DNA from 4 places in the Exiguobacterium sp. FD-YE-25-4 genome. Region 2 is predicted to be linked to each of the others. Evidence: predicted binding sites of a transcription regulator. Region 2 holds the regulator's gene; each other region holds the start of a gene.
What was found. The regulator Rex, encoded in region 2, represses fermentation and respiration genes when NADH is low (regulators of the CRP and FNR family bind a similar motif). The targets are predictions, from matches to a motif close to TTGTGAAATATTTCACAA.
Positions count from the first base shown of each region.

Region 1: the regulator Rex is predicted to act here: its motif matches at 1,368-1,385, upstream of adhE (bifunctional acetaldehyde-CoA/alcohol dehydrogenase).
Region 3: the regulator Rex is predicted to act here: its motif matches at 1,637-1,654, upstream of pflB (formate C-acetyltransferase).
Region 4: the regulator Rex is predicted to act here: its motif matches at 1,007-1,024, upstream of AC13H5_RS03330 (cytochrome c oxidase subunit 2A).

Region 1 is NZ_CM168041.1:1,416,359-1,419,411, reverse strand. It holds gene adhE (bifunctional acetaldehyde-CoA/alcohol dehydrogenase) at 1-1,227, opposite strand, end outside; gene AC13H5_RS07300 (MarR family winged helix-turn-helix transcriptional regulator) at 1,614-2,060, shown strand; gene AC13H5_RS07295 (YebC/PmpR family DNA-binding transcriptional regulator) at 2,140-2,850, shown strand; gene AC13H5_RS07290 (Na+/H+ antiporter family protein) at 2,999-3,053, shown strand, end outside.
Region 2 is NZ_CM168041.1:382,795-385,847, reverse strand. It holds gene tatC (twin-arginine translocase subunit TatC) at 1-309, opposite strand, end outside; gene AC13H5_RS02040 (twin-arginine translocase TatA/TatE family subunit) at 313-531, opposite strand; gene AC13H5_RS02035 (redox-sensing transcriptional repressor Rex) at 531-1,187, opposite strand; gene AC13H5_RS02030 (ABC-F family ATP-binding cassette domain-containing protein) at 1,337-3,053, shown strand, end outside.
Region 3 is NZ_CM168041.1:655,399-658,451, forward strand. It holds gene AC13H5_RS03375 (DEAD/DEAH box helicase) at 1-903, opposite strand, end outside; gene AC13H5_RS03380 (hypothetical protein) at 958-1,380, opposite strand; gene pflB (formate C-acetyltransferase) at 1,741-3,053, shown strand, end outside.
Region 4 is NZ_CM168041.1:647,332-650,384, forward strand. It holds gene AC13H5_RS03325 (Crp/Fnr family transcriptional regulator) at 131-841, shown strand; gene AC13H5_RS03330 (cytochrome c oxidase subunit 2A) at 1,086-1,205, shown strand; gene AC13H5_RS03335 (cytochrome c oxidase subunit II) at 1,228-1,698, shown strand; gene AC13H5_RS03340 (b(o/a)3-type cytochrome-c oxidase subunit 1) at 1,699-3,053, shown strand, end outside.

The DNA.
Region 1 (3,053 bases), 1.0 Mb from region 2:
GTGTGCCGTTGGCGAGTTGACGATGATGCGGCAAGCTTTCATCCGGAGTCCGAATGCGAGGATGGCGTCGTCGTCTGTCGAGTGGATGGCTGCCGTATGACCGAGACCACCGATTTCGAGCATCTTCTCAGCGATGGCGAAACCTTCTTCACGCGATTGAACTTTGTAGGCTCCGAGTACTGGGCTAAGTTTCTCGTGTGAGAGCAATTCTGTCGCGCCGACCGTCTCGAGTTCGGCAATCAAGATTTTCGTGTCGGCCGGAACACTAAGTCCAGCTTTCTCGGCGATCCAGGCTGCAGGCTTCCCGACGATTTCAGGGTTGACCGCACAAGAGTCTGTTTTAATGACGAGTGTCTCGAGTTTTGCTTTCTCTTCTGGTGAGCAGAAGTAGCAACCGAGCGCCGTCATTTCGGCTTTCACTTCTTCGTAAACTTCTTGGTCGACGATGATCGCTTGTTCAGATGCACAGATCATCCCGTTATCGAACGTTTTCGACAAGATGACGTCCGAGATGGCACGTTTTACTTTTGCTGTCTTGTCGATGTAGGCTGGAACGTTACCAGGACCGACACCGAGGGCCGGTTTACCAGTCGAATAGGCTGATTTGACCATCGCCGCACCGCCTGTTGCGAGGACCATGGCGACTCCTGGGTGGTTCATAAGTGCTTTCGTCGCGTCGAGTGACGGTTTTTCAACCCATTGGATCAAATGTTCCGGTGCTCCGGCTTCGATGGCTGCGTCACGAAGGATGCGTGCCGCTTCACTTGAACACTGTTGTGCCGACGGGTGGAAGCCGAAGATGATCGGGTTACGTGTTTTGATGGCGATGATTGCTTTGAACATCGTCGTTGATGTCGGGTTCGTGACCGGTGTTACCCCGGCGACGACACCGACTGGTTCCGCGATGTACGTGATGCCGTTTTGCTCATCGTCTTCGATGACGCCGACCGTCTTCTCACCACGGAGTGAGTTATAAATATATTCTGTCGCAAAGATGTTTTTGATCATCTTATCTTCAAACACACCGCGACCAGTTTCTTCATATGCATGTTTCGCGAGTGCGACGTGTTGTTCGAGACCGGCTAGCGCCATCGCTTGAACGATCGCATCAATTTTCTCTTGATCAAACGTCATTAACGTGTCGAGCGCTGTATGTGCTCGTGTGACGAGCGTGTCGACCATCTGTTCTGCTGATGTTTCCACTACTGCTTTCTCTTTAACTGCCATGTTGGGTTCCTCCTCATGAATGAGAGCTTATACTGCTGACTTGATGGAGAGCACGGGGCGATCAGTGGTTTGATTAAGAGTTTGTGCTTTCCTTCACATTCATAGAATACAACGTTTCCGACAATTTGTGCGTGACAACAATGTGAACTCTTTCACAATATTTTTTTGAAGAATGAGGATAGGTCTTGCTTTTTGATAGGACGCTCAGTAAAATCGTATGCGTTTTCATGAAAAGATGAAGTCTTACAAATGTAAACGCTTACATATATTGTGACGCCCGTTTGTCTGATGTGCTGTGCAATTTGTCACGCAACAAGGATTGGTCGTCCACCCCGCCCTCGGTCGTGTATAATGAAGAAAGAACCTAATTAGGAAGTGACATGACTATGCCGAGACAAGACGCAGCCGATCAGTTCGTAAAACTGATCCCATTAATCCGCAGGAAGTTGTTACGCCGTTCCGACCTCCCGCAAATCCCAAACTTGAACTTTTCCCACTTTCATCTCCTCATGTTGATTGAGGATGAAGGCGCCGTGACGAACGGACACATCAGCGAGACGCTATCGATCGCCCCGCCGAACGTGACGCCGCTCATCACGAAGCTCGTCGATGAGGGCTACATCACCCGCGTGCCGGACGAGCGTGATCGCCGTGTCATCTGGAACCAGTTGACCGACAAAGGTGAGCTCGTTCTTCGCGAGCGCCGCGACTCGTTTCGACGCTTGTTCGAGGACCGCCTCGCTTTTTTAGACGAGGAAGAGACGGATCGATTGATCGACAGCCTGAAGACGTTGACGGAGATTGTCGAGAAAATGGATAAGAGTGAGGGATGATTTTTACTCGTCAACATCCACGTCTTCTTATATAATCGAGGATGAATCAATCGAACAATGGAAAGAGAGATGACATGTAATGGGTCGTAAATGGAACAACATTAAAGAGAAAAAGGCGTCAAAAGACGCCAATACGAGTCGCATTTATGCGAAGTTCGGCCGTGAAATCTACGTAGCCGCCCGCCAAGGGGAACCAGATCCAGAATCAAACCAAGCGCTCAAATTCGTCGTTGAACGGGCGAAGACGTACAACGTCCCACGCGCCATCATCGACCGCGCCATCGACAAAGCGAAGGGCGGCGACGAAGAGAACTTCGATGAACTCCGCTATGAAGGGTTCGGACCGAACGGCTCGATGCTCATCGTCGACACGCTCACGAACAACGTCAACCGGACGGCGTCTGAAGTCCGCGCCGCTTTCGGCAAAAACGGCGGCAACATGGGTGTCAGCGGGTCGGTCGCTTACATGTTCGACGCGACGGCCGTCATCGGTGTCAGCGGCATGTCTGCTGACGACGTACTCGAACTCATGATGGAGCACGATCTTGACGTTCGCGATGTCATCGAAGAAGATGAGACGATTATCGTTTATGCGGAACCAGAAGCGTTCCATGCCGTCCAGACTGCTTTCAAAGCTGCAGGCATCGAGACGTTTGAAGTCGCCGAGTTGACGATGTTGCCACAAAACGAGATCGCCCTCGACGACGAGTCGAAAGAACAGTTCGAAAAACTGCTCGACGTCCTCGAAGATCTTGAAGACGTGCGCCAGGTGTACCATAACGTTGAATGATCATGAACGAGCGATAACTTTTCGGAGTTATCGCTTTTTTTGAACAATCGATTTGACAACCCGAAAAACGTATGTTAAATTTCAAAAGTCTTTATCATATTAAAGTGATAACAAGAGAAAGAGTTTTGAAAGAAAGGTGTTGGAATTGATGAATGCTGTCTTATTAGCTGTTATCGTATTATTCGCTCTCGCGATCAGTCGAG
Region 2 (3,053 bases):
CCGTTCGTTCGGATGCAGACCAGGTGCGACAAACGCCCACAGTTGATACAGTAGAAACGGACCAGCCGCGACGAGCCCGATGACGAGCGCCAAGTTCAAGTAAATCATGAGCGGGTCCGCGACCCCAAAGGCGTTCAATTCAAGGCCTCGTTCGACGAGGTCGGCCTGGAGATAGGCGAGCACATATTTGACACTCGGCAAAGCAATCAAAAAGAAGGCAAAGACGACAAATGCCGACAGCATCAGTCGTCTCCGCAGCTCTGTCAAGTGGTCGGACAGTGCCCGTTCTTGATCAGGTTGATGGCTCATCGCTTACTGCTCTTTCTTCTCAATTTCTTTCTTGTCTTTCTCGTCATGCTCGTTCATCATGCCACTCGTGGCGTTTTTGAACTCACGGAGCGTCTGTCCGGCGGCACGGCCGAACTCAGGCAATTTCTTCGGCCCGAAGATGATGAGCGCGATAATCGCGATGACAAACAGACTTGCTCCGCCTGGAATACCGACGACGAGTGACGATAATAGTAATTCCATTATTGATGGACCCCCTCAGCAGATGGATAGTGTTGCATAAAGTAAATGAGCGACTGGAGTTCGATCGACAAGTCGATATGATGGACGCGGACCGTATCCGGCACAGTAAGCCTGGCCGGTGTAAAGTTCAAGATGCCTTTGATGCCGAAGCGGACCAAGTCATCCGCGACAGGCTGTGCATAGGCAGACGGCACCGTCAAAATCGCGACGTCAATCTTGTTTTGCTTCATAATCTGTTCCATCTCATCGACGTGATGAATCGGGACACCGGACATCGTCGTGCCGACTTTTGTCTCGTCTGCGTCGAACCCGACGACGATATGTGTGTTATTGTTTTTAAGGAAGTTATAGTTGACGAAAGCTGTCCCGAGATGACCAACCCCGACCAAGGCGACGTTCGTAATCTCGTCCTGATTCAGTGTCTTACGGAAAAAGTCTAACAGATACTGTACGTTATAGCCATATCCCTTTTTACCGAGCGCACCGAAGTACGAGAAATCGCGACGGATCGTGGCCGAATCGACCTTGACCGCCTCACTCAGTTCAGCAGAAGAGACACGCTGTTTTCCTGATGAATGCAGGCTTTGGATAAACCGATAGTATAGTGGCAACCGTTTGGCTGTCGCTTGCGGAATCTTTGGTTCGTTTTGACTCAACGGAAAGAGCCTCCTTTTTACGACGCGTTTCAAACGAATCTAATTTCATACACCTTGATTGTAAACGAATTCACATAACCACTCAACGAATATACCTGAAAAGACTAAAAAATACAGTATACTAAATAGAGAGAAAGGGGTTTTTTCACTTGATCCTACTGCAAGTCAATAACTTATCGAAATCATTCGGCGTCGAGCCGATTTTAGAGAACGTCAAACTCGAAATCCAAGAAGGCGAACGCGTCGCCCTCGTCGGCCGGAATGGCGCCGGCAAGTCGACACTGCTCAAAGTCATCGCCGGGGAATATAACTATGACTCAGGCGACATCATGAAGCCAAAAGATGTGACAATCGGCTATCTCGCCCAAGATTCAGGACTTGAATCGAACGAGACGATTTGGAACGAGATGCTCACCGTCTTCACCGATTTAATTGAACAGGAAAAAACGCTCCGTCGCATGGAACAAGACATGGGATCTGAGCGCATCTTGAACGACCCGGCCGCCTATGAGCGCCTGCTGTCGTCTTATGATGAAGAACAGCATACGTTCAAAGACCGCGGCGGCTATCAATACGAGGCGACGATACGCTCCGTCCTTCACGGGATGCGTTTCTATCCGGACGACTTCGAGCGCCGCATCGATACGCTCTCCGGCGGACAACGGACCCGCCTCGCCCTCGCGAAGATGCTCCTTCAAAGTCCAGACCTGCTCATCTTGGATGAGCCGACGAACCATTTGGACATCGAGACGCTCGGCTGGCTCGAGAAGTATTTGAGCGGTTATAAAGGCGCCGTCCTCATCGTCTCCCACGACCGTTATTTCCTCGACCGGGTCGTCTCGGTCGTCTATGAGCTGTCTCGCCACCGGAGCCGTCGCTTCGTCGGCAACTACACGAAGTACCTTGAACAGAAGGCCGCGATCTATGAGCAAGAGAAGAAGCAGTTCGAGTCCCAGCAAGAAGAAATCGCCAAGATGCAGGACTTCATCCAGCGTAACATCGCCCGGGCGACGACGACGAAGCGGGCCCAGAGCGTCCGCAAACGTCTCGAGAAAGTCGACCGGATGGAAGCGCCGGACGGTGACGAGCGCAGTGCCGTCCTCTCGTTCGCAATCAAACGCCAAAGCGGGAACGACGTGTTGAGCGGCAGCGACCTCGCCATCGGTTATGAGGAACCGATCGCCCAGCATCTCCGCTTCCAACTGCAGCGCGGTGAATCGGTCGCTCTCGTCGGTCCGAACGGGGTCGGTAAGTCGACGCTTTTGAAAGTGTTGACGAAACAACAGCCGGCGCTCACCGGTGACATCCGCTACGGTACCGGCGTCGAGATCGGCTATTACGATCAGGAGCAACAGAACTTGTCGGACGCCAACCGCGTCATCGACGAGATTTGGAACGACTGGCCGCTCATGCGCGAACAAGAAGTCCGCAGCCTGCTCGGTCAGTTCCTGTTCAGCGGTGACGACGTGATGAAGCGCGTCCATGAACTGTCGGGTGGAGAGCGGGCCCGCTTGACGCTCGCGAAACTGAAGCTCGAACAGCCGAACTTGCTCATCTTGGATGAGCCGACGAACCACTTGGACCTCGACTCGAAGATGATCCTCGAGAACGCCCTCGTCGACTACCCGGGCACGATCTTGTTCGTGTCGCACGACCGCTACTTCATCGACCGGCTCGCGACGCGCGTCTTGGAGATCACACCGAACGGCATCGACGAATACCTCGGCGATTACTCGTATTACGTCGAGAAGAAAGAAGAACTCGAAGAACTGGCCCGACTCGCTCGTGAAGAGACGAAACAAGTCATCGTCAAGAAACAGCGCGCCGACAAGGAACAGCAACGCGAGGAACGCCGGATGAAACAAC
Region 3 (3,053 bases), 270 kb from region 2:
CACTTCCTCGATATCGAGACCACGGGCTGCGAGGCCAGTCGTGATGAGGAGCGGGTAGTCACCTTTACGGAACTCACGAAGTGTTTCGACACGTTCGCGCTTTCCTTTCAAGCTGTCGAGCATGCGATAGTTCACTTTCATCTTGTCGAGCTCACCTTTCAACGGTGGCAAGAACGACCGGTTGTTGATGAAAGCGAGCGCTTTGACGTTGTCGACGTGAGACAGGCGGCGGAGCAACTCTGGTTTATACCGGCGCGTCGTCAACATGTACCCATAGGTGACTTGTGCGCTTACCGCCCGCTCGATTTTCACGTGGGCCGGTTCGTTCAAGAATGGGGCAGCCCAAGCTTGAAGCGTGTCTGTGAGTGTCGCCGAGACGAGGGCGATTTGATGTTCATGCGCCGTATGTTTGATGATCCGTTCGGCAGATTCTGTCAAACCGCTATCGATGATTTGATCGGCTTCGTCGAGGACGATCGTATGCGTCTCGTGAAGTTTCAACTTTTTCTTCTCAATGAGTTCGACGAGTCGGCCCGGTGTCCCGACGATCAAATGTGGTTTTTTCTTCAACCGGTCGATTTGACGTTTCAACTCGACACCACCGATGAACGAAGCGATGCGGACGTCACCTTTCTCGGTGAAGCGTTGCGCGACCGTTTGAATCTGCATGACGAGTTCACGCGTCGGCGCGACGATGACGACTTGGATGCGGTCGTTCGACGCGTCGATTTTTTCGATGGCGGGTAATAAGTAAGCAAGCGTCTTCCCGGTACCTGTCGGCGCTTCGATCGTGACGTCTTTTCCGTCAAGAAGAAGCGGGAAGGCTTCGGCTTGGACCGGCATTGGTTCAGTAAAGCCAAGGCGATCCCAGGCTTCGTTAATAAATGGTTTTGTAAAGTTCATATCAATTCTCCTTATCGTGGGGCAAAAACAAAGGAAGCATAAGCGCTCCCTGTCTTAGATATAGCGAACATGTTCAGTATCTTGGTCGAATGAAGAACGGAGTGTCTGTGTGAACGTCTGTCCGTCCTCGATGAGTTTGATGTGCACATCGATTTGGTCAGCCGACGCCTCGACGCCTTCGACGGTGAAGCCTTGATACACACGGTACTGCAATTCTTTCGTCAACCGTTCGTATGAAGCGAGCTCTGGATACGTCGCTGCCACGTCAATCGGGCGCGAGATGAGAGCAACGAGCAAGTTATCGCGGTAGTCGATGAAATCCTCGTTTTCGATGTCGTCGTCAAAGCGAATCCAAAAACCTGCGTCTTCAAATTCTGTGATGAATCCGTCACGTTGTTCACCGTTTTCCTCTACTTTAAGAGAGATGCGGTCACCGGTCTTTAAATCGTGAGCGGTTGTCAATAATTCGTACGTCATGGGAAGAACCCCTTCCTCTTCTACAATGTTCTGCCTTCATTGTGTCCGATATAAGGCAAAAATTCAAGTTCTATCCCCGAGGTGTGAGGTACATCACTACGAAAACTGTATAAATCGTCACATCCCATCTGAAATGATACAGAAATGAGTTGAATCCTGCCGTAACAAGACTTATCTGTTTCAGAAGGAAGGCTTTTTGCATTATAACAGTATTTAAAGCGCTTACAAAAACGGCTTTATGCCAACGTTCATGAGATTGTTACAACTTTCACAAGAATGTAAAACAAAATGTTCACGTTTTCACGTACACTCAACTTATAGAAAGCACGCAGTTATCTCAACTATGAGGAGTGACCCACAATGGCAACCGAAATTAAATCAGCCTGGTCAGGATTTGTACCTGGGCAGTGGACGAACGAAGTGAACGTCGGTGAGTTTATCCGTTTGAACCGACACGAATACACAGGGGACGATCGTTTCCTCGTCGGACCGACCGATGCGACGAACCGTCTTTGGGCACAAGTGATGGAATTGACGAAAGAAGAGCGGGAACGCGGTGGTGTTTGGGCGGTCGATCAAAACAACCCATCGACAATCGTCTCGCACGGACCGGGATACTTAAACAAAGAGCTCGAGAAAGTGGTCGGTGTTCAAACGGACGAGCCGTTCAAACGTTCGATCCATCCAAACGGCGGTATCCGAATGGTCGACGCTGCCCTTGAGTCATACGGTTTCGAGCCGAACCCTGAAATCACAAAGATTTATTCGGAAATTCGCAAAACGCATAACCAAGGTGTCTTCGATGCGTATACACCTGAGATGCGGGCGGCGCGGAAGTCAGGGATCATCACAGGTCTTCCTGACGCTTACGGCCGAGGACGGATCATCGGCGACTACCGTCGTGTTGCCTTGTATGGGTTAGATTTCTTGATTGCAGAACGTAAAAAAGACTTGGCGAACCGTGGCGGTTTCTTATCAGAGTCAGATATTCGGACACGGGAAGAAATGTCTGAGCAGCTCCGGGCCCTCCAAGAGTTGAAACAACTCGGTGCGGCGTACGGGTTTGACCTCGGCCGTCCGGCAGAAAATACACAAGAGGCGTACCAATGGGTATACCTTGCATATCTCGCAGCCGTCAAAGAACAGAACGGCGCCGCGATGTCACTTGGACGTGTCTCGACATTCCTCGATGTTTACGCAGAACGTGATATCGAAGCAGGTCGTTTGACCGAGTCAGACGTTCAAGAAATCGTCGACCACTTCATCATGAAGCTCCGGATCGTCAAATTCTTGCGCACGCCTGACTACAACGAATTGTTCTCGGGTGACCCAACGTGGGTGACCGAGTCAATCGGTGGGATGAGTGAGGATGGTCGCTCGAACGTGACGAAGAGCTCATTCCGCTTCTTGCATTCACTCTCAAACCTCGGGCCAGCACCAGAACCGAACTTGACGGTGCTTTGGTCGACGAAATTGCCAGAAGGATTTAAACAATATTGCGCGAAGATGTCGATTGAGACGTCTGCGATCCAATATGAGAACGACGACCTCATGCTTCCAGAGTTTGGCGACGACTATGGCATCGCCTGCTGTGTGTCACCGATGAAAATCGGGAAACAGATGCAGTTCTTCGGTGCCCGCGCCAACATGGCAAAAGCACTCCTTTACAGCAT
Region 4 (3,053 bases), 260 kb from region 2:
GAAAAAATAAGAAGATTGTTTGAAATGTCACATACTTTTATGAAAATGCCCATTGCCCTCCTGTATAATAAAACCATATATCACGCACGAGGCCAGATTAGGCATGAGACCAGTGGAGGGAGCAGACAACATGACTATGAAATGTGGGACGACCCAACCGAACAGCTTCGTCTTCTCAGAAGAGACGAAACAGCTCTTATTCGAGATGATGACGTTTCAAGAATATTCAAAAGCGAGTATCGTTTGTTGGGAAGGAGAAAAATGCAGTAAGTTCTTTTATTTGAAGAGCGGTACCGTCAAATTCACGAAACTGACGAAAAAAGGGAGTTCGCTCATCATGTTCATATACGGCGCTGACGACTTCTTTGGAGAGTTCGACATCGACGATGTATTCCCGAGCTCCTACAGTATCGAGACGACCGAGGACAGTGTCATCGGCTGGATTTCAAAACAAGAGATGGACGAGCTCGTGCGTCAAGACGCGCAGCTGGCTACGGAGGTGTTGCGTTGGACTTCGATGATGCGTAAACAGTCCGAGATGAAGTTGCGTGACTTGTTGCTGTATGGGAAGCCAGGGGCGCTCGCCTCGACGTTGCTTCGCATGGCGGCAATGCACGGCGTAGAGGAGACAGAGGGGGTCACAGTTCCGAGACATCCGTCTGACGGCGAACTCGGACAATTGATCGGTGCACCTCGCGAAACGGTCAATCGAATGATGAACCAGTGGCGGAAAGAAGGCGTGTTAACGACGACTCCGACATCGATGGTGTTGCATGACATCGATTTCCTAAAAGAGCTATGTTACTGCGAAGGCTGTCCCGCCGGTATTTGTCGGCTTTGACTTGCCGTTCATAAGCGTTGAAAAACGTGCGGCGTCACAACATGAGAACATGAACAGGTGATTGGACCGACTGATGTCGGAGCAATCGCCTTTTTGTATGCCTTTTTTCCAAATGTGAACTTTATGTGTGGAAACTACGCAAATTTGATGTGATTGTCACTTTTGAAGTGACAAATGTCACATATTAATCAGTGCCCCTTTTCATACAATGAAAGTGGAAATCAAAGGGAAAGGGGTCCTTCACGTGGAGAAAAACGATGGACAAGAACCGAACTTAAAAGGCACGTTCACATCGGTCATGATTGTCGCTGGCGTCATCATTGCCATGTGGTCGTCGGTCTTTTACTTATTTGTGACACGATAACGAGCAAGAGGAGGGAAGCACGATGCATATTCATAAACTTGAGAAGTATTGGTTAGTATTCGGCATTATTCTATTAGGCGTCTTTTTGACAGTGCTCGGTATCTCTGCGTTTGCGGCAGGGAATCAGCCGGCTTCGGACGCCGATTTGATCGACCCGGCAAAAGTGCATCAAACTGCACCGTTCGACAAACCAGGGCTTCATAAAATCGGTGACAACGAGTATGAGCTCGTCATGGTCGCCCAAGCGTTCACATTCACACCGGGCAATGTGGAAATCCCAAAAGGGGCGAAAGTCACGTTTCTCGTCACGTCACCGGACGTCGTCCACGGGTTCCAATTGACGGGGACACCGGTCAATATGATGGTCGTGCCAGGCCACATCAACTCGCTCACGTATACGTTCGAAGAAGCAGGCGAATTCTTGATTCTATGTAACGAATACTGTGGGACCGGACATCACATGATGTCGACAAAAATTAAGGTGGTGGACTAAATGAATGACGTAGCCTCAAAATTAAAACAGTGGGAAATGGAACGCGGCGTACCGGTACCAAGTATCGGTGTTAAAGAAGCACGCCTCGCCTATGCCCATGTCGTCATCTCGGTCCTCGCTGTCCTGATCGGCGGTTTGGCAGGACTCATGCAGACGCTCATCCGGACCGGTGTCATCCCGGAAGTATTTGGTTATTATCAACTCTTGACCGCACACGGCATCATGCTCGGTCTCGTCTTCACGACAATGTTCATCATCGGTCTTCTTTACGCGCTCCTCGCTAAGTCGTTCGGACGTTTTGAGTCGTTCCCGACCCGGGTCGCGTGGCTCGGATTTTGGATGATCATCGCCGGTGCCGTGCTCGTCACGATCATGGTGCTCGCCAATAAAGCGACCGTGTTGTATACGTTTTACGCGCCGCTCATGGCCGACCCGATTTTCTATATCGGCCTCGTCTTGTTCGTCGTCGGCACATGGTTGTCTGCGTTCGCCATGTTCCGGATGTATGCGGACTACAAACGGGAGAACCCAGGTATTCACCCGCCGCTTCCGGCGTATATGAGTGTCATGACGATGCTATTGTGGGTCATCGCGACGCTCGGTGTGGCCGGAACGATTCTGTTCCAGCTGCTACCGCTCTCGCTCGGATGGAAAGATACGGTCGGGATTGAGTTGTCACGGACGTTGTTCTGGTACTTCGGTCACCCCCTCGTCTATTTCTGGCTCATGCCGGCCTATATCGTCTGGTATACGGTCGTGCCGAAAGTCATCGGCGGGAAAATCTTCTCGGATGCGCTCGCCCGGATGGCGTTCCTATTGTTCCTCTTGTTCTCGTTCCCGGTCGGTTTCCACCACCAGTTGACAGAGCCGGGGATTGAGCCGTTCTGGAAGTTCGTTCAAGTCATCTTGACGTTCCTCGTCGTCATCCCGTCGTTTATGACGGCGTTCTCGCTGTTTGCGACGTTCGAGCTTCGCGGTCGTGCACTCGGTGCCCGTGGGCTATTCGGTTGGGTCAAGAAAATGCCATATGGGGATGTCCGTTTCCTCGCGCCGTTCGTGGGCATGTTGTTCTTCATTCCAGCCGGAGCCGGCGGGATCATCAACGCATCGCACCAATTGAACGCGATGGTCCACAACACACTTTGGGTCACAGGTCACTTCCATATCACAGTCGGGACGGCCGTCGCCTTGACGTTCTTCGGAACGGCATATTGGCTCGTACCGGTATTGCGCGGTCGTACACTCACGAAAAAGATGAACCGACTCGGATTGATTCAAACGGGAACGTGGGCGTTTGGGATGTCAATCATGTCTTACGCAATGCACATCTCAGGACTCCAAGGTAACCCGCGTCG